4 regions of the Kitasatospora sp. NPDC086801 genome follow, and region 2 is predicted to be linked to each of the others. Evidence: riboswitches for the same ligand, from Rfam matches in the RefSeq annotation. Region 2 holds a riboswitch; each other region holds the start of a gene.
The links. A riboswitch is a leader RNA that binds a small molecule or an ion and turns the genes downstream of it on or off. The one in region 2 is predicted to bind cyclic di-AMP.
Positions count from the first base shown of each region.

Region 1: linked by a shared signal. The riboswitch ahead of ACIPLC_RS13170 (M23 family metallopeptidase) and the one ahead of ACIPLC_RS24410 (transglycosylase family protein) in region 2 are both predicted to bind cyclic di-AMP.
Region 3: linked by a shared signal. The riboswitch ahead of ACIPLC_RS14505 (hypothetical protein) and the one ahead of ACIPLC_RS24410 (transglycosylase family protein) in region 2 are both predicted to bind cyclic di-AMP.
Region 4: linked by a shared signal. The riboswitch ahead of ACIPLC_RS33465 (peptidoglycan DD-metalloendopeptidase family protein) and the one ahead of ACIPLC_RS24410 (transglycosylase family protein) in region 2 are both predicted to bind cyclic di-AMP.

Region 1 covers NZ_JBIVAX010000009.1:16,370-23,405, reverse strand. The annotation lists gene ACIPLC_RS13185 (PP2C family protein-serine/threonine phosphatase) at 1-1,095, opposite strand, end outside; gene ACIPLC_RS13180 (TetR/AcrR family transcriptional regulator) at 1,668-2,237, opposite strand; gene ACIPLC_RS13175 (alpha/beta fold hydrolase) at 2,317-3,198, opposite strand; cyclic di-AMP (ydaO/yuaA leader) riboswitch at 3,504-3,662, shown strand; gene ACIPLC_RS13170 (M23 family metallopeptidase) at 3,675-4,508, shown strand; gene ACIPLC_RS13165 (hypothetical protein) at 4,589-5,506, opposite strand; gene ACIPLC_RS13160 (GNAT family N-acetyltransferase) at 5,549-6,121, shown strand; gene ACIPLC_RS13155 (sensor domain-containing protein) at 6,330-7,036, shown strand, end outside.
Region 2 covers NZ_JBIVAX010000025.1:109,422-116,457, reverse strand. The annotation lists gene ACIPLC_RS24435 (TetR/AcrR family transcriptional regulator) at 1-290, shown strand, start outside; gene ACIPLC_RS24430 (helix-turn-helix domain-containing protein) at 373-1,239, opposite strand; gene ACIPLC_RS24425 (ATP-binding protein) at 1,658-2,179, shown strand; gene ACIPLC_RS24420 (DUF397 domain-containing protein) at 2,585-2,848, opposite strand; gene ACIPLC_RS24415 (hypothetical protein) at 3,408-4,382, shown strand; cyclic di-AMP (ydaO/yuaA leader) riboswitch at 4,813-4,973, shown strand; gene ACIPLC_RS24410 (transglycosylase family protein) at 4,960-6,357, shown strand; gene ACIPLC_RS24405 (hypothetical protein) at 6,433-6,558, opposite strand; gene ACIPLC_RS24400 (hypothetical protein) at 6,761-6,961, shown strand; gene ACIPLC_RS24395 (LacI family DNA-binding transcriptional regulator) at 7,033-7,036, opposite strand, start outside.
Region 3 covers NZ_JBIVAX010000010.1:92,372-99,407, forward strand. The annotation lists gene ACIPLC_RS14495 (IclR family transcriptional regulator) at 1-557, shown strand, start outside; gene ACIPLC_RS14500 (hypothetical protein) at 937-1,443, shown strand; gene ACIPLC_RS14505 (hypothetical protein) at 1,465-2,814, opposite strand; cyclic di-AMP (ydaO/yuaA leader) riboswitch at 2,817-2,984, opposite strand; gene ACIPLC_RS14510 (MoaF-related domain-containing protein) at 3,520-3,849, shown strand; gene ACIPLC_RS14515 (alpha/beta hydrolase) at 3,983-5,125, opposite strand; gene ACIPLC_RS14520 (TetR family transcriptional regulator) at 5,352-5,972, opposite strand; gene ACIPLC_RS14525 (SDR family NAD(P)-dependent oxidoreductase) at 6,111-6,875, shown strand; gene ACIPLC_RS14530 (GNAT family N-acetyltransferase) at 6,974-7,036, opposite strand, start outside.
Region 4 covers NZ_JBIVAX010000050.1:9,302-16,337, forward strand. The annotation lists gene ACIPLC_RS33440 (sugar kinase) at 1-113, shown strand, start outside; gene ACIPLC_RS33445 (IclR family transcriptional regulator) at 151-900, shown strand; gene ACIPLC_RS33450 (RidA family protein) at 927-1,352, shown strand; gene ACIPLC_RS33455 (MFS transporter) at 1,531-2,745, opposite strand; gene ACIPLC_RS33460 (DUF2470 domain-containing protein) at 2,931-3,650, shown strand; gene ACIPLC_RS33465 (peptidoglycan DD-metalloendopeptidase family protein) at 3,916-4,890, opposite strand; cyclic di-AMP (ydaO/yuaA leader) riboswitch at 4,893-5,075, opposite strand; gene ACIPLC_RS33470 (MFS transporter) at 5,388-6,920, shown strand; gene purB (adenylosuccinate lyase) at 7,014-7,036, opposite strand, start outside.

The sequences.
Region 1 (7,036 bases), on a different contig from region 2:
ACGGCGCACCAGCACCAGTGTCCGGTCGTCCGCCGCGTCCCGCGCCACCGTCCGGACCAGCCGCTCCGCCGCACCCCGGGTGAGCTGCTGCTGCGTCCGCCACGGCCGCACCACCGGCTCGGCCGCCGCCAGCAGCCGACCCACCCCCTCGTCCAGATCCCGACCCGGCACCTCCACCAGGCCGTCACTGAACAGCAGCAGCGAATCGCCCCGCCGCAGCCGCCCCGACACCGCCGGGTACGGTGCGCCCGACACCAGCCCCAGCGCCGGACCGCCGTGCCCCGACCGCACCCAGCCACCGCCGTCCGCCCGGCGGAACTGCGCGGGCGCCGGATGGCCGGCGTTGAACAGCAGGTAGTCGCCCGTCGCCGGGCGCAGCGCGAGGTGCACCGCCGTCGCGAAGTCGTCCTCCCAGCCCATCCGCACCAGGTGGTCGTTGGCCGCCGGCAGGAACGCCTCCGGCGGCACCCGGCCCAGCAGCATCGCGAACGCGCCCGACAGGTGCGTCGAGCGGGCCGCCGCCCGGCTGCCCTTGCCCGACACGTCCACCAGCAGCAGCTCCAGCAGATCCTCCTCGGGGCGGTGCGCACACAGCAGGAAGTCCCCCGAGAACGAGGCGTCGCCGGCCGGCGCCAGCGCACTGTCGAAATGCCAGTCCAGAAGCCGCTCCGGCAGCCGGGCCAGTGCCCGGGTGTGCTCGGCCAGCTCCAGCAGCATCGAATCGCCCTGCGTCCCGCGCAGACCCAGCCGGTGCCGGAACCGGTTCGTGGCCAGCACCGTCACCGCGGTCGCGGCCAGCACCAGCGTCACCCCGATCCGCACCCCGAGCGGATCCCGCACCACCGCCCCCAGCACCCCGCCCGCCAGCGCCGCGCACACCAGCACCAGCAACTGCCCGCGCCGCAACAGCAGCCCGCCGACCACCAGCGGCAGCACCAGCGCCGACGGCGGCCAGCTGTACGGCAGCACGATCGGCAGCACGCTCAGCACCGCCGTCACCCCGAGCAGCACCCCCAGCGCGTACCGCGCCGCCCGGGCGTCCCCGTCCAGCAGCCGCCGATACCACCGCCGCGCCCTCGCTATCGGTGCGGGCACGTGGACCTCCGCCAAGGGGTCGGCGGTCCCCTGTCATGACCACCAGTCAGCCCGGCCACACTAACCCGTCCACCCCCGCCACCCCCAGGTCAGCTACCCGCCCGCCCCACCGGAAGTCGGCGGGCCCGACTTCTCGCGCGCTTCGCCTCGTTGGTCTCGCTGCCCTCGCCGCTCGCCGCTCGCTGCGGGAGGCCGGCCGCGTCGACGCCTCGCCCGTGCCGGGCTTGCCTGTCGCCCGACCTCGCGCCACACCGGAAGTCGGCTGCGTCGACTTCCCGCGCTCCGGGCCTGGCCGCCCCGTCAGGCAGTCAGCCGACCCGACTCCTCGCGCACCCCCGCCGCCTGCCGCACCGGAAGTCGGCGGGCCCGACTTCTCGCGCGCACTTCGGCTTGTCTGCCGCACGTCTTGCCGCCGGCTGCTTCCGGGTGTGCCCCGCGTCGGGCTGCCGCACAGGAAGTCGGCGGGCCCGACTTCTCGTGCACGCCTCATCCGGTGTGGTGGTGGTTCCGCCGGTGGGGGAGGTCGAGTGCCTCGGGCGCGTCGTGTCGCGGCGGGTGCGGTGGCCGACGTTTCAGGGAGTGGGCCAGGTGCGGAGGCCGGTGGTGAGGAGGGTGATGAGGCGGTCCTGGGTGGTGGTCAGGTCTTCGGCGAGTTGGAAGCCGCCGCCGATGGAGAGGGAGGCGAAGCCGTGGGCGACGGAGCGGACGGTGCGGGCGGCGTGGATCGCCTCCGCACCGTCGAGGCCGTACTCCCGCAGGACGGCGATGATCACTCCGACGAGTCGACCGGCTGCGCGGGTGAGGTCGTCGTCCGGCTGCGGTGCCTGGGGGAGGGCGTTGTAGCGGTGCGGGTGTTCGGTGGCGTACGCGTGGTAGGCGCGTAGGACGGTGGCGACGGCGTCGTCCCCGCTGCGGCCGACGGCGGCCTCGGCGAGCCGATCGGCGAGTTCCTCGGTGACCCGGACGGCGATGAGCCGCCGCAGTTCGGCGAGGCCGCCGCTGACGTGCTTGTACAGCGACGGGGTGGCGACCCCGGCCCGGGCGGCGACGGCGGCCAGGGTGAGGGCGTCGGCGCCCTGCTCGTCGATGAGGGCGAGGGCGTGGCCGACGACCTGCTCGGGGGTCAGTCCTACTCGGGGCATGGCGCGGGCTCTCCGTCGGTGGAAGGGGCTGGAAAGGGGGGGACGTGGGCGGACCTGGGCGGACCTGGGCGGATGGGGCTCAGGCGAGTTCGGCGAGGAAGGGCAGCAGGGCGTCGGCGGTGGCCTGCGGGTTGTCGGCCATCGGGTAGTGCCCGGATCCTTCGATCATGGCCTTCCGCGCGTTGAGTGCGGCGGCCTGCCGGTCGGCGACGGCTTCCGGCTTGGGGAAGTCGGGGTCCTTGCTGCCCATGATGACGAGCGAGGGGCAGCGGACGGCCGCGGTCCAGCCGACGGGCGCGGAGTCCCCGGTGACGTATCCGCGGGCGGCGGTCTTGCGGCCGGGGGTGCGCATGGCGGCGACGAGTCCGGCCACGTACGTGTCGAAGTCGGCGGGCTTGGTGCCCGGGTAGGCCAGCTTGCGGTGGTAGAGGCCCCAGAAGGCGGGCGAGTGGACGGTCAGGGCGCCCATGACGCGGAGGGCGCCGCGCATGAGGGCGTTGGGCGGGAGGTTCTCGATGAAGGCGTCGATCAGGGCGATGCCGGCGACCCGCTCGGGGGCGTCGCCGGCGAGCTTGACGACCGTCGCGCCGGTGTAGGAGTTGCCGACCAGGACGGCGCGGTCGATGCCGAGGTGGTCGAGCAGGGCGAGGACGTCGGTGGCGATGGCGGCGGGGGAGTAGTCGTCCCAGACGATCGAGGATTCGCCGAAGCCGCGCAGGTCCATGGTGATGACCCGGCGGCCGGCGGCGGCCAGCAGGGGGTGGAGGTGCCGGTAGGCGGCGCGGGTGTCGAGCATCCCGGGGAGCAGGACGACGGGGGTGCCGTCACCCTGCCGGGTGTCGTCGTAGGCGAGGCGGCCGCCGGTGACGTCGAGGTACTGGGTGCTGGTGGCGCTGGTGGCGTTCATGGTGGTCCTCCGGGGGCTGCCGGTGCGGGGCGCTGGCGGGCTGTCGATAGCCATAAAGCTAAGGCTAATAGCCTTAGCCGTCAAGCCCTCGCGCCCTGCGGTGCGGAGGAGGCCGATGGGGAGGCCGATGGGGAGGTCGGCGGGGAGGTTGATGAGGGGTGCCCGGGTGAGGGGTCGTTCGTTGACGTCCGATCACGTTAGGTAGCGTCAATGGTGTTCAAGGGGAACAAACCGCCCATTGTGTCCCAGAGTGCCCCGTCCGTCTCCGGTCGTCCCGGGCGAACGGCTTGGAATCAGGGCCTCCTAGGATTAACGTTTGATAACGCAGCGCGGTCGTCAACGCCGTACCCAGACGGCACCGTGCGCCGTCGCCTAATCCCGCCGGCCGGCCTCCGGGCAGGTCAGGGAGCCGGGGAACCACGTTCCTTGGGGTGAATCGGCGGGGCTCCGGCCCGGCCGTAGGAGACCTTCCTGCTCCGAACCCGTCAGCTAACCCGGTAGGCGCGAAGGAAGGAAAGGAGCGCGCCTCCGTGGCGTCGACGCACACCCCGGCACACCCGGCCGGCCCCGCAGCGGGTACCCAACTCCTCGACCACCCCGGCCCGGACGGCCCCGAGTACGCCGGCCCGGACGCCGAGACCAACCGGCACCGGATGCCGCGTCAGGCCCGTGGGACCTCCCCGCTGCTCGGCGTCACCGCCGTCGCCGCCACCCTGGGTGCCACCGGTTTCGCCTCCGCCACCCCGGCCGCCGCCCCCGCCATCGAGGCCCCGGACGAGACCCCGGTCGCCCTCTCCGCCGACCCCGGCCTCGCGCTCGCCGCCCGCATCCAGCAGCAGGCCGACAGCCAGCGCACCGCCGCCGAGGAGGACGCCCGCGTCCAGGCCGCGAAGGAGGCGGAGGCCAAGGCCGCCGCCAAGGAGGCCGAGGCCAAGCGGGCCGCCGAGGAGGCCGAGCGGGCCAAGGCCGCCGCCCTCACCCTGCCGGTGCGCGACTACCACCTCACCGCCCACTACGGTCAGAGCGCCCGCTACTGGGCACACCTGCACACCGGCCTGGACTTCGCCGCCGACACCGGCACCCCCGTCTACGCGGTCGGCCAGGGCACCATCACCTCGGCCGGCTGGTCCGGCTCGTACGGCTACCGGATCGTCGAGACCCTGCCCGACGGCACCGAGATCTGGTACTGCCACCTCTCCTCGATCATCAAGGGCTCCGGCAAGGTCGGCTCCGGCCAGCAGATCGGCAAGGTCGGCGCCACCGGCAACGTCACCGGCGCGCACCTGCACGTGGAGGTCCGCCCCGGCGGCGGTGCCCCCGTCGACCCGGAGACCTGGTTCCAGCAGCGCGGCCTCAACCCCTGACGCACCCGCGAAGACCCCTGACGCACCCGCGAAGCCCCGGCCGCCGGAACCAGAACCACCGCGGCCGGGGCTTCGCCGCGTCACTCCTGAGTCGGTCCCTTCGGTCCCGTCGGTGCTGTCAGGTTCTCCGGCTCCGCCAGCCCCGCCACGTACGCGTCGATCTCCTCCTGACCCGGCTCCGGTGCGAGGTCCGGGAACTCCTCCACCAGCAGCCGCGGCAGCCCGGGCACCGTCCACTCCCCGTACAGGTCGAGCGCGGCCTCCACCGCCGCCTCCTCGAACTCGCCGAAGTCTCCGGCCAGTTCGTCCGGCATCGGCCGGCCCAGCGCGGTCAGCTCGGCCAGGTTGCGGTAGCTGCGCCGCATCAGGCCCTGCTCCAGCAGCCGGCGCGCGCCGTCCGTGGCCATGCCGACCGAGAGCACCCGGGTCGGGCCCCAGCCCTGCTCGTCCACCTCGTCCAGCCAGCCGGTCTGCGCCAGCGCGGCGAACGCGGCCAGCCGCTCCTCCTGCGCCAGCTCCCGGAAGCCGGTCAGCCACTCCCGCACCGCCGCCGGATCCGCGACGTCCACCCCGTACGCGTGCAGCAGCAGCGCGTACAGCCGGGGCCAGGTGACGAGGTCGGCTCGGCGCAGCAGCCCGGCCGCGACCTCGCCCTGCCACTCGGCCTCGGCGTGCAGCCGCTCCTGGCGCTTGGCGTTGAGCCGCTTGGCGGCCCGCTGGTGGTCGGTCAGCAGCCGGACGGCGGCGCCGTACGCCAACGGGTCCGCCTCCGGCTCGGGTTGGACGTACAGGTAGAGCCGCTCGTACAGCAGGTGCTCCACCGCGTTCGAGGTCAGTTCGGGCCAGCCGTCGTGCATCCTGCCCTCGCCCAGCTCCAGCAGGGCCAGCACCGCGCGCAGCGGCGCCCCGGCGACCGGGGTGCGGTCCTCTTCCGCCGCCCAGGCGAGCAGGTCGGCGGCCCTGGTGCGCGGGGCGAGCCGCAGGTCTTCGTCGTTCATAGCTCGAACGGTAACCGCTGGCCGGGAGTAGGGTCGGCTGCCATGGTCCCCGTACGACTCACCGGCCCCCGGCTGGCCATCCGCGAGTACCACCACACCCCCGGAGACGTGGACGCGCTGCACGCGCTGTTCAGCGACCCGGAGGTCACCCGGTACCTCCCCTTCGAGCCGCGCGACCGTGAAACCTGCGCCGACCAGATCGAGCTCTACCTGGAGGAGGCGATGGCGCCGGAGCGCGACACCTACCGGCTCGCCGTCACCCGGCGCGACGACGCCGAGGACCCGGCGGACGCCGCGCCGATCGCCCACGCCTCCCTCACCCTCGGCAAGCACCGCTCCGCCTACCTCGGCTACGTGCTGGGCCGCGATGTCTGGGGCCGCGGCTACGCCGGCGAGATCGCCGGCCTGCTCTGCGAGCTCTCCTTCGAGGCCCTCGGCGTGCACCGGCTGGCCGCCCGGGTCGACGTGGACAACGCGGCCTCCGCCAAGGTGCTCGTCCGGCTCGGGTTCCAGTTGGAGGGGCGGGTCCGGCACGACCTGTACAAGGGTGGCGCCTGGTCCGACTCGTACCTGTACTCGCTGCTCGCCGACGAGTGGCCCGGCGCGGCCGGTTGACCGTCCGGCGCAGGCGTCCGGCGCAGGCGTCCGGGGTGGACGTCCGGGGTGGACGCCAGCCGCCCGCCAGCCGCCCGAAGCGGGTCCGAGGCCTGCTCGGGGGGGTTAACCCCACCCCCGATCCGCCAGGCCTCCGGATCCTCCCCGCCCCGCCGTTCGACCAGACTGAGGCCATCAGCAGCCGAGAACGAGGGACCGAGGCCGGGACATGAGCATCAGCCGAAGCACGCAGGACCGCGAGTGGGACGTCCTCGGTGGTTACGGCGACGACCCGCGTCCCGCTCGGGCCCACCGGACCGAGGAGCCGCCGGCCGTCTGGCGGGCGCCGTTCTCCGGGCACTACTACCGCGAGATCGGCTACACGCTCACCGGCCTGCCGGTATCGGTCATCGGCTTCTCCGTCTCGATCGTCCTGTTCTGCCTGGGGATCGGCACCTTCGTCACCGTTCTCGGCCTGCCCGTCCTCGCCCTCCTGACCACCGTCGCCCGCGGCATGGGCCGGATGGAGCGGGCCCGGGTGCGCGGCATGCTGGCCCTGGACGTGCCCGCCCCGGCGCCGGTGCGCCAGACCCGCCCGGGCACCTGGGGGGCGATCACCGCGCGGCTGGCGGACCCGGTCGGGTGGAAGGCCGCGTTCTACCAGGTGGTGATGTTCCCGTGGGCGGTCCTCAGCTTCGTCCTGTCGCTGGTGTTCCTGCTGCTCGGCTGGGCGATGGCGCTGTACCCGCTCTACCACTGGGTCTTCCCGACCTTCACCTCCTGGCGCGGGTACCAGCTGTTCGACTTCTACGACGGCGACAACGTCCGGCACGTCTACTACGTCGAGGGCGCCTGGCAGATCGCCGGGTTCTCGCTGGCCGGGGTGCTGCTCATCATCCTCACCGCCCAGCTGGTCCGCGGCCTGACCAACGTGAA
Region 2 (7,036 bases):
TCCTGGACCCGGACTCCGGCGCCTTCGTCCAGGACCCGGAGCAGCAGCAACTCGGCGCCATCCTCCAGGGCCTGCTGCTCGACTGGGGCGCACCGGACCCGGACGCCGAGCACGCGGTGCTCCGCAGCGCGCTGATGGGCGGCTGCATCGGGGTGCTGCTGCCGGGCGCCGAACTCCCACTGGCACCGATCCGGGCCGACCTGTTCCGCCGCTACGACCTGCCCTGGGAACTGGGCACCCCGCCGCAGCCGCTGCCGCCGGAACGCGAACGGCCGCCGGCCCGCGACTGACGGCGGGGGGACGGCGGCTCGGCGCCCGGGCGGCTGACGGCGGATCGTCGGACCCGTACCGCACCGGCCCGGCGGTGGCGGCTCAGCGCTCCTTGAGGATCGAGGCGAGCAGGTCTACGGTCCGCTCGGGCGTGAGGCTGTCCACGCAGAGCCGCTCCATGACCTGGATGTACGCGTCGACGTCGTCCCGCTTGTCCAGGTAGAGCGCGCTGGTGAGCTGCTCCAGGTAGACGACGTCCGCGAGGTCCTGCTCCGGGAAGCGCAGGATCGTGAACGCCCCGGACTCCCCCGCGTGCGCGCCGAAACGGAACGGCATGACCTGGATCACCACGTTGGCCTGCTCGGCGACGTCGATCAGGTACTGCACCTGACCGCGCATCACCTTGGGCCCGCCGACCGGGCGGCGCAGCGCGGCCTCGTCGATCACGGCCCACAGGCGCGGACTGGCGCCCTCGGTCAGCAGCTTCTGGCGGCGCAGGCGGAGGCTGACCCGCCGCTCGACCTCCTCCTCGCTGACGACCGGCCGACTCTGTCCGAAAACCGCCCGTGCGTACTCCTCGGACTGCAGCAGCCCGGGGATGAACTGCACCTCGTAGGTGCGGATCAGCTGGGCGGCCTCCTCCAGGCCGACGTAGGTCTGGAACCAGCCCGGCAGCACGTCGTTGAAGCTGTGCCACCAGCCGGACTTGTTGGCCTCGCGGACCAGCCCGAGCAGGGCCTCCCGCTCCAGGCCGTCGTCCACGCCGTAGAGGCTGAGCAGGTCGGCGACGTCGCGCTCCTTGAAGCTGACGCGGCCGAGTTCCATGCGGCTGATCTTGGACTCGGAGGCCCTGATCGCGTAGCCGGCGTCCTCGCGTGTGATGCCTCGCGTCTCACGCAGGCGACGCAGCTGAGAACCGAGGAGGATCCGGCGGACCATCGAGCCGCCGCCCGGCTGAACTGTGGTCATGCGGTCGAAACCTCCACCTAGGGCAAACAGCGCACAGTCTGCCATCAGTTGAGCGCTCACGGTGCCGATACTGACGGATGTTCCTATCAGTTCCGCACTCCATGTACCAGGATGCACGTGCATCCGGCGCTTGCATATGCCAATAGTGCGACTGCACGTGAATCGACTCTTGCATCTGCAGTGAGCGCACACCACCATGGTGCACGTGCACCTGCACATCCCTGGCAATCCCGCGGGCTCCGCGTCGACCCCACGCGCGACTCCGTGCACCGACCCGGCAGCGTCCCCCCGCGCCGCCGGGGGTTCGTGTGCGCGCGCGCTGGTCGAGGGGGCGGCCGAGCGGCCGAGCGAGTCGGAGGTGACCGGCATGACCCCGGCGGGTCCAGCCGTGTCCGCCCCCTTATGGGAGGAGCTCTTCATGAGCACCGGTACGGCTTTGGCGGTTGACCCCCATGTGGTCACCTGTACGCTCGCTCCTCGCTTCGAAGCCGTCAGAACCGCGCGCGACTTCGCCAGAACCTCTCTTCAGCGCTGGGGCCTGATGGAGCTGTTCGACGATGTCGCGCTGGTGGCCTCGGAGCTGGTGACCAACGCACTGCGGCATGCGATCGGCGCACGGCCCGACCCTGCGGGCGGCGCCCAGGGCGAGTACGACTTTCCCATACAGCCGACCCCCGAAGGCCGGCTGCCGATCCGAATAAGCCTGGTCCACCGCTCTCCCCAGGTGGTCTGCGCGGTGAGCGACCCGAGCTGCATCGGCCCGGTCGCCCGGGAGGCGGACTTCGTCGCCGAGTCCGGCCGCGGACTGCACCTGGTGGAGTCCTTCAGCCGCTCCTGGGGTTGGCACCCGCTGGGCAGCGGCAAGGTGGTCTGGGCGCTGTTCGAGGCGGAGCCGGCCACCGGTTCCGAACTCGGTGGACGGCACCGGCGCTCGGCCTAGCGCCGGGCGACGCGCGGCCGGCCGAGGAAGGCCCCGGGAGGACCGCACCCCGGGCTCCGCGGGACGGATCGGCGGGCCTGGCGCAGCTGCGCCACGAGCCTCGGCTCAGCCTTCACGACGATTCCCACGACGATTCCCGGGCCAGCCCCCCGGACGAGCGGCCGGACCGACAGCCGGGCACCCCGGCGGACCGGCCCACGCGCAGGTCCGGACTCCGGACCGTGCACGGGTCCACGCGCGGAACGGCGCGGCGCGCCCCCGCACGGTCGACCGCGAAACCGTTCGCCGCGAAGCGGTTCGCCGCGAAACCGCCCGCCGCAAGGCTCCGGACCGGCCCCGGACAAGACAAAGGCCGTCGTGGTGTCAGCACCCACGACGGCCCCCCGATGGCAAGACGGCGGCCGGTCAGACCGCCAGGTGGTCGAACTCCCCGTCCTTGGCCCCCAGCAGCAGGGCGGCGATCTCGGCCCGGGTGTAGATGAGCGCCGGACCTTCCGGGAAACGCGAGTTGCGCATCGCCACATCGCCCCCCGGCAGGGCCGCGAACTCGACGCAGTTCCCCTGGGAGTTGCTGTGCAGGCTCTTCTGCCAGGCAACCCCCTTGAGGTCGGCGGCCGCCATCCCGTTGTAGGTGTCGTACGAGCCGTGCGTGTCCTGCGAGTCGTGCATAGAAATCTCCCGAAGAGCTCCGGAGTGGTCGTCCAGCGCGGCGCCCCCGGCACCCGCCGAACGAACGGACCGGCCCCGTACCGGCCCGGCACAACGCCTCACTTGACGCGATGATAGCCGCTGTGCACGTGCATCAGCACGGGACATTGCAGGTGCACGAGGCCTTTCACCGGCCGCCCCGAACTCTTCACGGACCCTTCTCCTGACGGTACGTAAACGGACATAGCCGAGTGAATCGCCAGACTCCCGATAACCGGCCGTGAGCGGCTCCCCGCTGAATGTTGATCTTCGAGCGCCTGGAGTCGCGCCGCCGTGACCCTCCGTCAGGCGACCTCCTGGCTGTGAGACATCTCACGCGCCACAGAGGCAACTCGACGCCCCTTCGGACACGTCAGGGCAACTAGCGGCGATCACTCGAAGGCTGGGTGAGATATGTCCGGATTGCGGGTAAACCGCCCGGACCGGTGCACCGGGAGCGCGACGCACACGCCATGACCGTGCGAAACCCGAACGGCAGCCGAATGCAGGCCTGACGGGCCGATGTCCTACGATCTCCGGCATGAGCACCGCAGCCATCCCGGGCGCGCCACTGCCCGTCCGCACTCCAGGCTCCCGTGCGCGGGGGCGCCACCGCCGCCCCGAGCGCCCCGAGATCCCGGCCGGCTCCCCGGCCCTGGTGCTCGCCGTGCCCGCGACCGCCGGGCCCGAGTCCCACTCGGTCGTCGAGGAGCTGCTGTCGATCGTCCGCAGCGAGCAGAGTGGCATCCAGACCGCCGTCGGCTACCTCCCGGGCGAAGCCGCCGGGGGAACCGGCGGTGACGACCACACCGTCGCCGAACTGCTGGCCACGGCCGCCGAGGCCGGCCTTCCCGCGCCGGTCCTGGTGCCACTGGTACCCGGCCCGCACGGATTCCTGACCGAACTTCACGCCCTCGCCGCGGAGTACGGAGCCCCCGTCACCGACGTGCTCGGCCCGCACCCGCTGCTCGCCGAGGCCGTGCACGTGCGGCTGTCCGAGGCCGGCCTGGCGCGCGCCGACCGGGCCCGGCTGTTCGCCATCGCGACCGCCGCGGACGGCGTCGTGCTGACCACCGTCGGCGGCGAGGACGCCGCCGCCGCGGCCGGCATCACCGGTGTCCTGCTGGCGGCCCGACTGGCCGTCCCGGTCGTCCCCGCCGCGCTCGACGTGCCGGGCTCGGTCGCCGCGGCCGTCAACCACCTCAAGGAGACCGGCTCCCAGCGCCCGGCGCTGGCCCCGCTGGTGATCGGGCCGGAGGCCGACTCCGAACTGCTCGCCACGGCCGCCGAGGAGACCGGCTGCCCGTCCGCGGCGCCGCTGGGCGCCTATCCGACGGTCGGCCAGCTGATCGCCGCCACCTACCTGGCCGCGCTGCCGGCACCCTCCCCGGAGGAGCTGGCCCGGGCCGAGGCTGAGGCCGAGGCGGCGGAGGCCGCCGGGGGCGCCCACGCCGGCCACTCCGGCCATGGCGGTCACGGCGCTCACGCCGCCGCCGAGGAGCCGTCCGGCCGGTAGCGGAGACCATGCGCACGAAGGGCCCGGGACGGCTGCGTTCCGGGCCCTTCCGGCTTGTCCTGTGCGGAAGTTAAGGGGTGAATAGGCGCGATGTCTGTTCTGTTCGCATTTGTTCGCCGCCACTCGGCACGTGCCCCGGCGCCCGCGGTGCGGTCGCGCCCCCTTCTCGACGAGCACACCCCGGGCGACCCGACGCGCCGTCATTCGCCTCCTGAAGCGCAGACAGTTGTGCACGCCCTTGGCGACGTTGCCGGAAATCAGTCATTTCTGATCATGACAAGCAAGGGGAACGACCGTTCTCCTCAAACCGTGATGCGCGTCACAGGTGTTTGCAGTTTGAACTTAAGTCTGCTTAACGTGCTCTCCGTTCGTGGCCACACGAACCCAGTTCATCCGCGACGCCGAGTCCTGCCGTCGGATGTCCTGGCAGCGCGAAAACGCACCACGGCAGGAGCGGGGGACCCACAGGTAAGTCGCCCCGGACCGTTCCCCGGAACGATCCAGGGCTAGGGGTGAAGCCGCGCCCACAGCGCGGCCGGGCAACTCCAGCCCGAATCCGACAGCTCACCTCGCAGGCGTGGGAGAGGACTGCGTCTTCATGCTGCCCACCAACGGCACCCGTCTGTCCAGTCGTACCCGACGCGTGATCGCCGCCATCGGCGTCGCGGGCGTCGGCCTCAGCATCCCCTGCCTCACCTCCGGCACCGCCTCCGCCGCCTCCGTCTCCACCTGGGACAAGGTCGCCCAGTGCGAGAGCACCGGAAACTGGAGCATCAACACCGGCAACGGCTTCTACGGCGGACTGCAGTTCACCTCCAGCACCTGGGCCGCCTTCGGTGGCACCGCCTACGCCCCGCAGGCCAACCAGGCCACCAAGGACCAGCAGATCGCCGTCGCCGAGAAGGTCCTCGCCTCGCAGGGCCCCGGCGCCTGGCCGGTGTGCTCGGTCCAGGCCGGCCTGTCCAAGGGCGGCGCCCCGGCCGGCGTCGACACTTCGGCCGGTTCCACCACCGGCTCGGCTGCCGGCTCGACCGCCACCAAGCCCGCCCCGAAGCCGACCACCCCGGCCGCCCCGGCCGCCAAGTCCGCGCAGAACCAGGCCCCGGCCGCGAAGCCCGCCAAGCCGGCCGCGCCTGCCCAGGACCAGGTGCAGGCCCCCGCCGACTCCGCCAACGGCACCTGGGCCCAGAAGGGCCAGAGCCAAGCCCAGAGCAGCGCTCAGGCCCAGAGCAACGACTACACCGTCGCCGCCGGCGACTGGCTGTCCTCGATCGCCGACAAGCACAACCTCCAGGGCGGCTGGCAGCGGCTGTACGAGCTCAACCGCGGCACCCTGACCGAGGGTCCGGACACCATCTACCCGGGCCAGCGCCTCTCGTTCAAGGACGGCGGCCAGGCTCAGCAGTCGGCGCAGGCCGACCAGTCCGGCTCCGGCTCGTCGGCCACGTCCGGCTCGGGCTTCACCTGGTTCGACCGCTCGCAGAAGTCCGGCCAGACCTCCAACGGCGGTGCCGTGAACGCCAAGCCGGCCGCGCAGGACCAGGCCCCGGCCTCCAAGCCGGCTTCCAAGCCGGCCGCCCAGGCGCAGAGTCCGGCCCCGGCCCCGGCCACCACCGGCAGCATGGCCGCCGCGGTCTCCTTCGCCCAGTCGAAGGTCGGCCAGGCCTACGTCTACGGCGGTACCGGCAACGGCGGCTGGGACTGCTCCGGCCTGACCCAGGCAGCGCTGCGCGCCGCGGGCGTCTCCGTCCCGCGCGTCGCCGCCGACCAGGCCGCCGCGAGCACCCACGTCTCGCTGGACAGCCTGCAGGCGGGCGACCTGCTGTTCTGGTCCAACAACGGCCAGGACTCCGGCGTCTACCACGTCGCGATCTACATCGGCGGCGGCCAGTACGTCGAGGCCGCCAACCCGAGCTCGGGCGTGCGCCTGCAGACCGTCGCCAACTGGGCCCCGGACTTCGCCGGCCGGGTCTGAGCACGACCGACGGGTGACAGGTAACGGCTAACGGCTGACAGATAACAGATAACAGATAACAGATTTCATCATCTGTTATCTGTCAGTCGTCGCCCGGGCCAGCCACTCCTTGAGGAACATCGACAGCACGGCCGCAATGGCCATGACGCAGGCCGCGATCGCGAACACCGTGTCCGTCCAGGAGACGATCGCGTGCGGCACGGCACTCCGCTCCGCCGGGGACGGTGATGTACGCCACCGAACCCGCGAGGCCGACGCCACCGAGGATGCCGAGTGGCGCCATGACGCGGAAGGCCGGGTTGCGCCCCCGCCTCCCCCGGCTTCACCCCTGCCGACCGGAGACCATGGTCAAGGCCCGCCCCAAACGGGCATGCTGCTGCTCTGCGCCCGAGGAGGAGTCACCATGGCCCAGGCCACCGTCACACTCGACGCGAACCTCGCGATCGACGCGATGATGCTCTCCGGCACCAAGAACCCGCAGGACGCCGTCGAACTCGTCCTGCGCGACTACCTGGCCCGAGGCCGCCGCACCGAGACCCGGACCGGCGACGCCGCCGACGGCCAGCGACTCACCGAGAGCCGCCCCACGGAGCACGAGGACTGACCGGGCGCCCGGGCGGCACGCGACGGGCCCCGGAGAGCAACCGCTCTCCGGGGCCCGTTCGTTGACCGCCCTCAG
Region 3 (7,036 bases), on a different contig from region 2:
CCCGGCTGATCCGCCTCGGCGAGACGGCCGGCCGGCTGCTCGGCAGCTGGGCCCGCCCCTACCTGGCCGAACTCATGGAGGCCACCGGCGAGACCGCCAACATGGCGGTGCTGGAGGGCGGCGAGGTGGTGTACGTCGGGCAGGTGCAGTCGCGGCGCTCGATGCGGATGTTCACCGAGGTCGGCCGACGGGTGCAGCCGCACTGCACCGGCGTCGGCAAGGCGCTGCTCGCCCAGCTCCCCGAGGACGAGGCGCGCGCCATCCTCGGCCCCAACCCGCTGCCCGCGCACACCGAGTACACCGTCACCGACCCGCAGGAACTGCTGCACCAGCTCGCCGAGGCACGCGAGCGCGGCTACGTGGTCGACGACCAGGAGCAGGAGATCGGCGTCCGCTGCATCGCGCTCGCCGTACCGGGCGCGCCGACGCCCACCGCCCTGTCGGTGTCCGGCCCGGAGGCCCGAATCCGGGCCCTGGAGGAGCAGACCGGCGCGTCCTCGCTGGTGCCGGTGATGCACCACATCGCGAACCGACTGGGGCAGGTCCTCGCCCCCTGACACACCGTCAGCGCACGCTCCTCGAACGGGAAGTCGATCCGGTCGACTTCCCGTGCGGGCGTTCCCCCGTTCGGGCGGACGCCGGGCGGGTTGCACCGGACCCCCGGCGGAGGCTCCGCCACCCTGGTGCGGACGCGGCCCGCGACGGCACGGGCGGCCGGGACAACAAGGGCACGGGTGAGCGGCGATGGAGCGCAGGGATGCGGGGCGCGGCTGTTCTGGGCGCGGGGATCAGGGGCTCGGGAATCAGGGGCTCGGGGATCAGCGGCCCTGGGATCAGGGGCGCGGGAATCAGCGGCCCGGGGGCTGGGTGCGCGGGGATGCGGCGTGCGGGGACACGGCGCGCCCGGGGTTCGGCGGGGCCGGCTTCCTCGCGGCCGTGGCAGCGGGCTGCGCGGTGGCGACGCTGGCCGCCGGCCCGTCCTGGGCGCTGCGGCGGCCCGATCCCCGGCCGGCGGTGGAGGTGGCGGCGGCCCCCACGGCGTCCCGCTCCGATCTGGAGGTGATCCGGCTCGACCCGGACCCGGCGCCGCCGGGCGGCACCACCACCGTCCACGCCTTCATCGCCAACCGCGGCCCCGACACCACCACCACACCGTTCACCGTGCTGGTGACGCTGCCGCCCGGGGTCTCCCCGGAGGGCCCGTACTTCCCGGCGGAGTGCGAGGTGCGGCACAACGGCCGCCAGGTGCGCTGCGCCTTCCCGCCCGGACTGCCCCCGCTGCGCAGCGCGACCGCGCTGGTGCCGGTGCGCCTGGCCCCGGACCTGCGGATCGGCACGCTCACCGGAGGCTCGGTCGCGGTGCGCGACGTGGACGACCCGGACGAGGGGAACAACCGGCAGCCGTTCGCCACCACGGTGGTCGAGACGGCTGCCGGTTTCTGACCCGGAAGGCCCGAAGAGGCTCTACCGGTACACGCGGACGTAGTCGGCGGCGAAGGTGATCGGGGCGGTGCCCTGCGGCGCCGGGTGGTACTTCCCCGCGCCGACCGACAGGTTGAGGATCAGGTACGCCGACCAGTTGGCGCCGACGCCCTTGCCGTCCGAGAACACCTTGACGCCGTTGACGTACCAGTCCACCGAGGTGGCGCCGTAGTAGGTGCCGATGGTCACCCACTGGTCCTTCGCGATGGCGCTCGCGTCGGTGTAGTACTTGGGGTCGCCGGGGTTGACGTGGTTGGTCAGCTCCAGCAGGTTCGGGTTGTCGGGGTGGTACTCGAAGGAGTCGACCTCCCCGTTGCCGTTCTTCCAGGTCCAGAAGGCGGGCCAGGCCCCGGAGCCGGACGGCAGCTTGACCCGGGTCTCGGCGTAGTCGCCGGTCTTGACCTGGAAACCCTCGCTGGAGCCCTCGGTGGTCAGGAAGCCGGTGTTCCAGGCCTGCTTGCCGTTCTCCAGCGTGGTGGTGCCGGGCGCGGCGGTGAAGGTGGCGACCCCGTTCGCGACGCTGACGTTGTTCTTGTTCAGCAGGTCGAGCTTGTTGTCGTCCGGGTTGTGGTTGCCGTACTTGTACGCGGTGCTCTTGTCGCCGACCCAGCGCGAGCCCCAGCTGATCGGGCTGTTGAACTCGTCGGACCAGGTCAGCGACTTGCCGGCGACCGGGGAGGCGGGGGTGCTCGGCGACGGGCTGGCCGTGGCGCTCGGGCTGCTCGTCGGGGTCGGCTTCGGGGCGGGAGTGGCGGTCGCCGTCGGGGTGGGAGTGGCGGTGGGGGTCGGCTTCGGTGCCGGAGTCGTGGTGGGGGTCGCGGTCGGCGTCGGCGTCGGGGCCGGGGTCGGGGTCGGGGTCGGGGTCGGGGTGTTGGAGACCACCAGTTGCTGCGAGGGCAGGTTGTGCCAAGCCCCGCCGAGGTCCTGCCAGAAGCCGAACTGGGTGTACGTCCCGGCCGGCAGAGCACGCGCGCCGCTGGTGAAGGACAGGCCGCTCGGGCAGATCTGCACGTTGGAGGCGTTGCCGGGGAAGTCGAGGTTCGCACCGGCCGCGTTGCGGACGCCCACGCCGACGGTCTTCGCGGTGAAGCAGGCCGAGGAGTGGAGGGTCAGCGAGGCGGTGGTGGCCTTGTTGGCGACCATGGTCGCCGGGGCGAGCCGGTCCTGGGTGACGGTCGGCGCGGTGGCGGCCTGGGCGCCGGAGACGGCCGGCAGGCCGAACAGTCCGGCGCCGGTGATCGCGAGTGCTCCGGTGGCGGCGAGGGCGGCGTTGCGGCCCCGGTGGGAGGGACGGGCGTGGCGCGGCGCGCGGCGCCGGGCAGGCTGATGCATGGAAGTGTCCTCTGCGACGCCTGCGAGGTGAGCTGTCGGATTCGGGCTGAGGTAAGCCCGGCCGCTTGTGGGAGCGGCTTCACCCCTAGCCACGGCCCGCACGCGGGAGCGTACGGGCCGGGCGCTGACCTTGGTTCCCCCGCTCCCGTCCGCTGTGGTGCTCGGTTGCCGGCCGGCGGGTGGACAGGACTCGGCGTCCCGGCGGCGGGGGTCCGCGAGGGCGGACGACGGTTGCAGGCTAGGCAGACCGTCCGTGAACGGACAACCTGGTCGGGCCGGTTGTCGCACAGCTCACAGTGGTGTCGATCAACGACGCTGCGTGGTGGATCAGTTGGGACGGATCGGCGGCCTCGAAGGGATCAAGGGCGCCGAGGGGCGGGGGGCGCCGAGAGGCCGGGAACGCCGAGGGTGCCGAGGGGCCGAGGGCGCCGAGGGCGAGCAGGAGGGCGGACAACGCGGTGGGGGTGCGTCTGACGGCGGTGGGGGTGCGTCTCATGGGGGTGGACGGTAGGACCGGCCGTCGGCGGGCGCCCAGGTGCCGGTCGCACACCCCACAGGCCTGCGCGGTGGCGGCCGGTGCCGTGGCGCACCGCCCACGGATGCGCCCACCCGGCTCACCGAGTCGGATAAATTGGAGCTCCGACATCTTCCGCAGTGCACAAGACCGCCGTGCACGGCTCCACAGGAACGAGGTACCGCCCCACCATGACCGCGCCCCTGCCCGCCTTCGCCGGCCGCACCTACCTCTTCCGGGCCGACAACGGCGCGGCCTTCCGCAACACGTACTCGGCCGACGGCAGGCGGCTGCGCTGGGAGGGCCTCGGCGAGTCGGCGGGCCAGTGGGAGGACGTGCGGCTGCACGTCGCCGAGGTGGCGCCGGAGATCTACTTCATCAGCTGGACGGAGGAGAGCGGGATCACCGTCAGCCACGTGATGGACCTCGGCCGGCTGACGGTGCGCGCCTTCTGGACGTACGAGGGCGAGGGCGGCCGGGTCGGAGAGCTCCACACCGGGACGCTGGAGCGGGTGGCCTGAGCCTCGCCGCTCCCGCGCCCCGGGCGCTGTCCGCCGGCCTGCCCGGGCCGCTTGCCCGGGCCGCTTGCTCAGGCCGCCCGCTCGGGCCGCTTACTCGGGCGGCCTCAGCGGGCGGTCCGCCCAAGCGACCTGCTCAGGCGGCCTGGTTCGGGACCTTGAGGTGCTGGGACAGCCACTCCAGCGAGGACGGCAGCAGCGCGCTCCAGGTCTCGAAGTTGTGACCGCCGTTCTCCAGCATGCTGTAGGAGACCTTCATCGGGGACTGCGCCGCGTCGACGAAGGCCTCGGTGTCGTGCCGGTAGTCGCCGTCGCCCTTCTTGGTGCCGGCCAGCAGCACGGACACCTTGGGCTGCGGCAGGTTCTTCAACCGCCACATCAGGTTGGCCTCGTCGCGGCGCTGCTTGCTGCCGCCGAACAGGTCACCCGTGGTCGGGTCGTCGGCGGCGTCGTAGTAGGCGGAGAGCGCGACGGCGGTCGGGAAGACGTCCGGGTGGCGCATGGCCAACTTGAGGGCGCAGTAGCCGCCGGTCGAGTTGCCCATGAAGGCCCAGGCCTGCGGGTCGGACGAAACCCGGAAGCTCGCCTGGATCGCTGAGGGGACGTCCTTGGTGAAGTACGTGTCGGACTGCGCGCCGCCCGGGATGTCCTCGCACTCGGTGTCCTGCGGCAGGGCCGGCGAGGGGCGCATCAGGACCATGACCGTCGGCTGCATCTTGCCGTCCTGGAGCAACTTGAGTGCTGCGCCCGGGTAGTTGAACCGGGTGATCAGGTTCTCGGCGATCCCGGGGAAGCCGGTGCTGACGATCACCGCCGGGAACTGCCTCTGCGCGTACTCCGGCTGGAAGTACTGCGGCGGCAGGTAGACGTACCCCTCGGTGGACAGCCGGCTGGCCGCGCCGTCGATCCGCACCTTGCGGATCTCGCCGGACTGGCTGGGCTCGCGGCCCATCGCGCCGCCGCCCTTGACGGAGGCGTGGCCGATCGTCTCCACGAGCAGTCGACCGGACGCGTCCGCCTTGTTGTGGATCACCACTGGGCCGGTGTCACCGATGCCCAGCAGGTCGTCCCAACTGCTGTAGAAGGCGAAGTAGTTGTTCGCCACCAGGCCGAGCGCGGCGAGCACCGCGAGCTGGGTGGCGAGCAGCGCGCCGATCCGGCCGAGCACTGCCTGCCAGGTCTGCTTGGCGAGTCTTGGCCACAGCCAGACCGTGCCGGCCGTCATCACGACGGCGATCAATACGGTCAGCGCCAATACCTTGTGGCTCGTCAGACCCATGTCCTACTTGCTCCCACGCCTCGAACTCCCCGCCCCCTCCGTCCAGGACATCCGAGGTGATCACCCCGGTTCCCCCACCGGGGCGCGCGATCACCCACCCTAACGGGGCCGGGAAGCGGGAACGGGTGACAGATGACAGCCGACAGATAACAGATAACAGATAACAGATAACGAAATCTGTCAGCTGTCATCTGTTACCCGTTACTTGTTCGCGGCCGGGCGGGGCTCAGCCCTCCCGACCGTAGAGCCGCAGCCCGGCCGTGAGTTCGCGCATGCAGCGCGCGCCGAGCTCCCGCGGGGAGCCCGGGCCGGCGGCGGGGGCGTCCGAGGCGGCCCACTCCTCAAGCGCGACCCGGATCGCGGCGGTCGCCGCGGCGGCGGCCAGCCGGATCTCCAGCGGGTCGGTGCCGCCCGGACAGCGCGCCGCGAGGACCGTCCGCAGCCGCTCCTCGGAGTCGGCGTGGACGCGCTGCCACGTGCCGTCGAGGCGTGGGTCGCGCAGCAGGCTTCGGGTCCACTCCATCGCTTCGACCGCCTCGCCGTCGGGCGGGGTCAGCGAGGCGACCGCCGAGCGCTCCAGCGCCTCGCTCACCGGCAGGTCGGCCGGGGCCTCGGCGAGCTGGTCGACCCAGCGGCGCCCACCGGCCGCCAGTAGCGGGGCGACGGCGTCCTCCTTGACGGAGAAGTACCGGTAGAAGGTGCGCAGCGAGATGCCCGCCGCGAGGGCGATCTCCTCGGCGGTGGTCGCCTCGGCCCCGCGCTCGGCGAAGAGCGCGGCGGCGGTGCGGGCGATGTCCAGCCGGGTGGCGTCGCGGCGGCGCTGGTTCAGGGTGGGGCGTCCGGTCACAGGGCCAGCGTACGCGGGCCGGTGCCACTGTGGCGCGGCACGCCGAGGTGGCACCCAGATGACTTATTGGCACGTTATGCCACTTAGGCGTACCGTGCCTCCTGAGGTCAAGCGACCACGAACGAACGGAGTACCACCATGGAGCGCTTCAGCGGACGGAACGTCCTGATCACCGGCGGCGGCTCTGGCATCGGCCAGGCGACCGTGCACCGGATCCTCGCCGAGGGCGGGAAGGTCGTCGCCGTCGACGTCAACGAGGACGGTCTGAAGGAGACCCTGGACCGCGCGACCGCCGACGGCAGCGCGGACCGCCTGGCCATCCAGGTCCTGGACATCTCGGACGAAGCAGCCGTCGTCACCGGCGTCGCGGCCGCGATCGCGGACCTCGGCGGGCTGGACGTCCTGGTCAACGCGGCCGGCATCCTCCGCTCCTCGCACACCCACGAGACCAGCCTGGAGTTCTGGAACAAGCTCCTCGCGGTCAACCTGACCGGCACCTTCCTGATGACCCGCGAGGCGCTCCCCGCGCTGCTCGCGGGCGGCAGGGGCGTGGTGGTCAACTTCAGCTCCACCTCGGCGAGCTTCGCCCACCCCTACATGGCCGCGTACGCCGCGACCAAGGGCGGCATCCAGTCCTTCACCCACGCCATCGCCTCGGAGTACTCGAAGCAGGGCCTGCGCGCGGTCTGCGTCGCGCCGGGCAGCATCGACAGCGGCATGACCCACAACCCGGGCCTGCCCGCCGACGCCGACCTCAGCCTGCTCGCCAAGCTCGCCCCGGCCCTCGGCCAGGGCTTCGCGGGCCCGGAGACGGTGGCCGGCGTGATCGCGATGCTGGCCTCCGACGACGGCGCGTTCGTCACCGGCACCGAGCTCCGCATCGACGGCGGCACCCACATGTGACCCGCCGGACGGCAGCACGACAGCGGGGCCCGCGCCACTCCCCCGGTGGCGCGGGCCCCGCTGTCGCGTCGCGGACGGACGGCCGTCAGCCGCCACCGTCAGCGCAGCGGCTTCGCCATCACGAGCTCCCGAGTGACCCCGTCGACGAGCGGCGCACCCGG
Region 4 (7,036 bases), on a different contig from region 2:
TCGACGCCTCACCCGCCGACTGGGCCGCCACCCGGGTCTCGGCGGAGGGCATCACCGGCCCGGCCGTCCCCGCGGACCGGGCCCGCGGCACCCGCTCGGCCCGGGCACAATGAGCACGAACCCGAGCCCGAACGACCCCGGCGGAGCCCGATGAGCCAGACCGTCACCCGCGCCCTGCGCATCCTCGCCGAGCTCGGCGAGGGCGAACGCTCCCTCGACCAGCTGGCCGAGGTGCTCGGCGTCCACAAGACGACCGTGCTCCGACTGCTCCAGAGCCTGGAGGAGGAACGGTTCGTCTACCGGGACGCCGCCTACCGCTACCACCTGGGTGCCGGCCTGTTCGCCCTCTCCGGCCTCGCCCTCGAACAGCGCGGCGTCCGCCGGATCGCCGCCCCGCACCTGGCCGAGCTGAACGCCGCCACCGGCCAGACCGTGCACCTGGCCGCGTACGAGGGCGGCGAGGTCGTCTACATCGACAAGTTCGACTCCCGGCACCCGGTCAGGATGTACTCCCGGATCGGCCTGCGCGCCGCCCTGCACAGCGCCGCCGTCTCCAAGGTGCTGCTCGCCGACCTGCCGTTGCCCGAACGCCGCCGGGTGGTCGCCGGGATCGACTTCACCCCGCACACCCCGCGCACCCTCGGCACGCCCGAGGCGCTGCTCGCCGAGCTGGAGAAGGTCGCCGTCCAGGGCTGGGCGCAGGACCACGCCGAGCACGAGGCGTTCATCAACTGCGTGGCCGCGCCGATCCGGGACGCCAGCGGCCGGGTCGTCGCCGCCGCCTCCATCTCCGTCCCGGACGTCGTCCTGCCCTACGAGCAGGTGCTGGACCTCCTCCCGCAGCTGCTCGCCGCCACCCGCGCCATCTCGGCCGACTGCGGCCGCCCGGACCACAACTGATCAACCGTCAGAACGTAAGGAACCCCATGAGCGAGCAGCACCCGACCAGCGAGAAGACCGAAGTCCGCACCGACGGCGCCCCCGCCCCCGCCTGGATGTTCTCCCAGGGCGTCCGCAAGGGCCCGATCCTCCAGGTCTCCGGCCAGGGCCCGCAGGACCCGGCGACCGGCGAGTACCTCTACCACGGCGACGTGAAGGCGCAGACCCGGCGCACGCTGGAGAACGTCAAGGCGATCGTCGAGGCCGGCGGCGCGACCATCGAGGACGTGGTGATGTTCCGCGTCTACCTCACCAAGCGGGCGGACTTCCCGCTGATGAACGAGGTGTACGCCGAGTTCATCGACGAGAACATCAAGCCCGGCGGCGTGAAGCCCTGCCGCACCACGATCTTCGTCGAGCTGCCGCAGGAGCCGATGCTGGTCGAGATCGACGCCCAGGCCGTCGTCGCCTGAGCGCCCTGCGCGCCGCTGAGCACTGTGATCGCCGCGATCGCCGCTGAGACCACTGAGACCGCTGAGCAGCGTGATCACCGTGACCGCCCCTGAGCACCCCTGAGCACCGCCAGGCGCCCTGATCGCCGCAAGGGCCCGGACGCACACCAGGCGTCCGGGCCCTTCGCCACCCCCGCGCTCACCGCCCCGCGGGCACGCCCTGCTCGACCGGGGCGCCCGAGCGCGCCAGGACCCGCCCCTCACCCGCCGCGCCGCGCCGGTCCAGCGCCGCCGCGAACACCGTCACGCCGAGGGCGACGGCGGTGAGCAGCCCGCCCACCCAGTTCGGCGCGTCGTAGCCGAGGCCGCCCGAGATGACCAGCCCGCCGAGCCAGGCGGCCAGCGCGTTGCCCAGGTTGAACGCGGCGATGTTGGCGGCCGAGGCCAGCGTCGGCGCACCGGCCGCCTGGTCCATGACCCGCTTCTGCAGCGGCGCGACGGTCGCGAAGCCGAACAGCCCGATCAGCGGGATGAGGACGATCGCGGCCGGCTTGCTGTGCGCGGCGAAGGTGAAGGCGAACAGCAGCACCGCGAGCACCGCGAGGACCACGGTGAGGCTGCGCATCAGCGCGCGGTCGGCGAACCAGCCGCCCAGCAGGTTGCCGACGAACAGGCCGACGCCGAACAGGAAGAGCAGCCAGGTGACGCCGCTCGGGGCGAAGCCGGCCAGCTCGGTCATCATCGGCGTGATGTAGGTGAACATCGCGAAGATGCCGCCCCAGCCGAGCACGGTCATGGCGAGCGCCAGCCAGAGCCGCAGGGTCCGGAAGGCGGCCAGCTCGGGGCCGAGCCGGGCGGCCCCGGCCCGCGGCTGGACGGGCACCAGCGCCGCGATCCCGGCGAGGCCGAGCAGGCCGAGCCCGGCGACGACGTAGAAGGTGGAGCGCCAGCCGAAGTGCTGGCCGAGCAGGGTGCCCATCGGGACGCCGAGCACGTTGGCGGCGGTGAGGCCGGTGAACATCAGGGCGATCGCGCCGGCCCGCTTGTGCGGGGCGACCAGGTCGGCGGCGACGACCGAGCCGATGCCGAAGAACGCGCCGTGCGCGAAGGCGCTGACGATCCGTCCGACCATCAGCAGCCCGAAGGCGGGGGCGACGGCCGCGACCAGGTTGCCCACCACGAACAGGCCCATCAGCGTCAGCAGCATGCCCTTGCGGGGGGCCCGGGTGCCGAGGATGGTGAGCAGCGGGCCGCCGACCACGACGCCGAGCGCGTAGCCGGAGATCAGCAGGCCAGCGGTGGGGATGGAGACCGAGAAGTCGCCGGCGACCTCGGGCAGCAGGCCCATGATCACGAACTCGGTGGTGCCGATACCGAAGGCGCTGATCGCCAGCGCCAGGAGCGCGAGGGGCATGAGGGACCGCTTTCCAGAGAGAACCGTTGCGCATGCAACTACCAGCGTCGACAATACGAGACATCCGCAGGTACTTGCAAGCGCCGCCTATCCTCGGCGGCAGCGACACCGACCACGGCCACGCCACTTGCCACGCCCCCAAGTGGACATTAGGTTAGGCTTACCTAACTAACTGGAGGTCCGCGATGAGCCTGCCCGCCGGCGACGCCGAGGTGCCCGAACCCACCACCGCCGAGCGGGTCCAGAGCCTGCTCAGCGCGACCTCCTCGCTCACCGTCCGCGCCTGCGGCGAGCACCACGACCTCGACACCCCGGTCTCCGTCCACGGCTCCCGGCTGCGCCTGCGCGCCCCGCTGGGCGACCCGCTCACCACCGCCGCCGCCCGCACCACCGACGGGCTCGCCGTCGTCCTGGACGTCACCGACGTCTCCCCCGTCGCCGTCCGCGACCGGATCCGCGCCCGCCTCACCCTGGCCGGCCGGCTGCACCTGGCCCACCTCGCCGACGACGGCCTCAGCGTCCACCTGCGCGTGGACATCGCCCACGCCGTCCTCGCCACCCCGTACGGCACCGGCGCGCTCACCGCCGCCGACCTCGCGCTCGCCGCACCCGACCCGCTGGCCCGCTACGAGGCCACCCTGCTCACCCACCTCGCCGACGACCACGCCGACGCCCTCGCCGTCCTCACCCGGCTGCTCGACCCGGCGCTGCTCGCCCAGCACCCGGACGTCCGCCCGCTCGCCCTGGACCGCCACGGCCTGGTCCTGCGCCTGGACCACCAGCACGGCCACCGCGACGTCCGCCTGGTCTTCCCCGAACCGGCCGCCGACACCGAGGACTTCGGCCAGCGGATGCACGAGCTGCTGACCGCCGCCCAGCACGGCCTGCCCGCCCACAGGATCTGAACCGGCCGACCAGCGAGCCTTCCTGACTGATCGTCAATTCGCCTTGGGCGCAACCCTCCCCGACATCAGCCGGAAACGACACCAACCGGAAACGACAGCGGCCGGCCCGGCTCGCGAGAGAAGTCTCGCGAGCCGGGCCGGCCTGGGCGTGTCCCGCGCCCATGTCCACTGCTGCGGCGATCACCCGGTCGAGCGGTCACCCGACATGACCATCCCGGGAGGTCGATTCGCCCCGTAGCAGCGGTGGTTCCTCATGCGGCACGGGTCAGAGCGCGACGCCGTGGGCCCGCAGGTAGGCGACCGGGTTGATGTCCGAGCCGTACTCCGAACCGTTGCGGATCTCGAAGTGCAGGTGCGGGCCGGTCACGTTGCCGGTCGCGCCGGAGCGGCCGATCTGCTGGCCGGCGGTGACGGTCTGACCGATCTTCACGCCGATCGAGGAGAGGTGCGCGTACTCGGCGAAGTGACCGTCGGCGAGCTTGATCTCGACCTCGTTGCCGTAGGCGCCACCGTTGCCGGCCTTCACCACGACGCCCTTGGCGACGGCGCGCAGCGGGGTGCCGGTGGAGGCGACGAAGTCCTGGCCGGTGTGGTGGCCGGAGGCCCACATCGAGCCGGCCACGCCGTAGGCGGTGCCGAGCTTCGGGCTGGCCAGCGGGGCGACGAAGGCGGAGCCCGCCGCGACCGGGACGGTGGTGACCGCGGCGGTCGGCGCGGCGGTCTGCACCTGGGTCTGGAGCTGGGCGGACGGCTTCGCCGCCTCGGTCTGGACCTCCAGCTGGGCCTGCGGCTTGGCGGCGGTGGTGGCCGACGCGGCCGGGGCGGCCGGCTGGGCGGGCTTGGCCGGAGCAGCGGGCGCGGCAGCGGCGGCCTGGCCGGCGATCACGAGCTGCTGACCGGGGAAGATCAGGTTCGGGTTGCCGCCGATGACCTCGCGGTTGTGGTCGTACAGCGCCTGCCAGCCACCGTCGACGTGCTTGGCGTCGGCGATCTGGGACAGGGTGTCACCGCTGACGACGCGGTAGTTCTCCGGCGACTGCGACGGGGCCTGGGCCTGGGCCTGGGCCTGGTCGGCGGAAGCGGCGGCCGGGGCGGTGGTGACCGCGGCGGCCGGCGCGGGGTGGGCCTGGGCGCTCATCGCGGTGACGAGCGGCAGGGCGAAGGAGACACCGGTGACGGCGGTGGCGATCCCGATGCGGGCGGCGCGGGGCAGGGCGATACGACGAGCCTGTGCAGGCATGGAATTTTCCTCTCCGACGCCTGCGAGGTGAGCTGTCGGGTTCGGGCTGGAGTTGCCCGGCCGCACATGCGGCTTCACCCCTAGCCGGCCCTGGATCCGGGTACGCGAAAGCGTGCCGTTTCCGGTCCGGCGACTTACCTGTGGGTCCCCCGCTCCTGCCGTACAGAGTTCGGTGCGAGCCACCGGGCAGCGGCAGGACTCGGCGTTCCACCCGGTGGATCCGTCCGGACTGGCCGGGCGGTCGCTGAACTAAAACCCATCCGTTCGGGTGAAGCAATGTCGATCACTTGAACCGGCAACAACCCCCGGGGACGCCGTGACCCTCCGAATGATCGGCTGCACCGTACGTGCACAATCCATTCACCCGGCGCCACTGATCCACGACGCTGCGCCGATCCCGCCACCGCTGCGCACCCGTCCGCTCACGCACCGCACACCCCCCGACACGCCCCCCGGTGACCCTTGTCACGCACGCCCCACGGGCGCAGGATCGGCCCGTGGCCACCTCCCAAGCAGGAACATTGCGCCTGGGCACCTCGCAGGGACGCTGGGTCCTCCTGGCGACGGTGCTCGGCTCCAGCATGGCGATGCTCGACGGCACCGTGGTGAACGTCGCGCTCCCCCGCATCGGCGCCGATCTCGGCGCCTCCCTCGCCTCCCTGCAATGGACGCTCAACGCCTATCTGCTCACCCTGGCCGGGCTGATCCTGCTCGGCGGCGCGCTCGGCGACCGGTACGGCCGGCGCCGGGTCTTCCTGATCGGCGTGCTCTGGTTCGCCGCCGCCTCCGCGGCCTGCGCCGCCGCCCCCACCATCCACGTGCTGATCGCCGCCCGCGCCGTCCAGGGCATCGGCGGGGCGCTGCTCACCCCCGGCTCGCTCGCCATGCTGCAAGCCGTCTTCCACCCGGACGACCGCTCGGCGGCGGTCGGCCTGTGGTCGGGCCTCGGCGGGGTGTCGGCCGCGGTCGGCCCCTTCCTCGGCGGCTGGCTGGTGGACGGCCCCGGCTGGCGGTGGATCTTCCTGCTGAACCTGCCGCTCGCGGCCGCCGTGGTCGCGGTCACCTCCCGGTTCGTCCCCGAGAGCCGGGACGAGAGCGCCGCCGGCCGCTTCGACGTCACGGGCGCGCTGCTCGCCGCGCTCGCCCTCGGCGCGATCACCTACGCGCTGACCGCCGCCGGGGAGGGCCTGTCCCCCGCGGTCTGGCTCACCGGCGCGATCGGCCTGCTGCTCGGCGCGGCCTTCATCGCGGTCGAGCGCCGCGCCGCCGAGCCGATGCTGCCGCTCGGCCTCTTCTCCTCCCGGCTGTTCACCGCCGTCAACCTGGTCACCCTGTGCGTCTACGCGGCGTTCAGCGGGGTGTTCTTCCTGCTGGTGGTGCAGTTGCAGATCGTCTCCGGCTTCTCCCCGCTGGTCTCCGGCCTCGCCCTGGTCCCGATCACCGTGCTGATGCTGACCCTGTCGGCGCGCGCCGGGCGGCTGGGCAAGCGGATCGGCCCCCGGATCCCGCTCACCGTCGGCCCGCTGCTGTGCGCCGCCGGGGTGCTGCTGATGCTGCGCACCGGCCCCGACTCCTCCTACTGGGCGGACGTGCTGCCCGCCGTCACGGTGATGGGTTGCGGGATGACCCTGCTGGTCGCACCGCTGACGGCGACGGTGCTGGCCGCCGTCGAGGTCCGGCACGCGGGGATCGCCAGCGGCGTCAACAACGCCGCCGCCCGCGCGGCCGGGCTGCTCGCGGTCGCCGCGCTGCCCTCGCTCGCCGGGCTGAGCGGCGACGCCTACCGGGTGCCGTCCGCGGTGGACTCCGCCTTCCACACCGCGATGCTGATCTGCGCCGGACTGCTGGTCGCCGGCGGGCTGACGGCCTTCACGACCGTCCGCGGCAACGTGCTGGCGCCGGTGGACCGCCCGGTGGCCGAGCCGGACTGCGCGTGGGCCTGCGGCACCACCCCGCCGCTCGACCCGGGCCACGTCCCCACGGACGAGGGCCCCGCCACCGGATCGGCGGCGGGGCCCTCGACTGGCTGACGAACCGTCGGAGACGACTGGCCCGTCAGGGGATACTGGCCGTCAGGGGATACTGGCCGTCAGGGGATACTGGCCGTCAGAGGATACCGACCGTCAGAGGATGTCGGCCGGCGCGT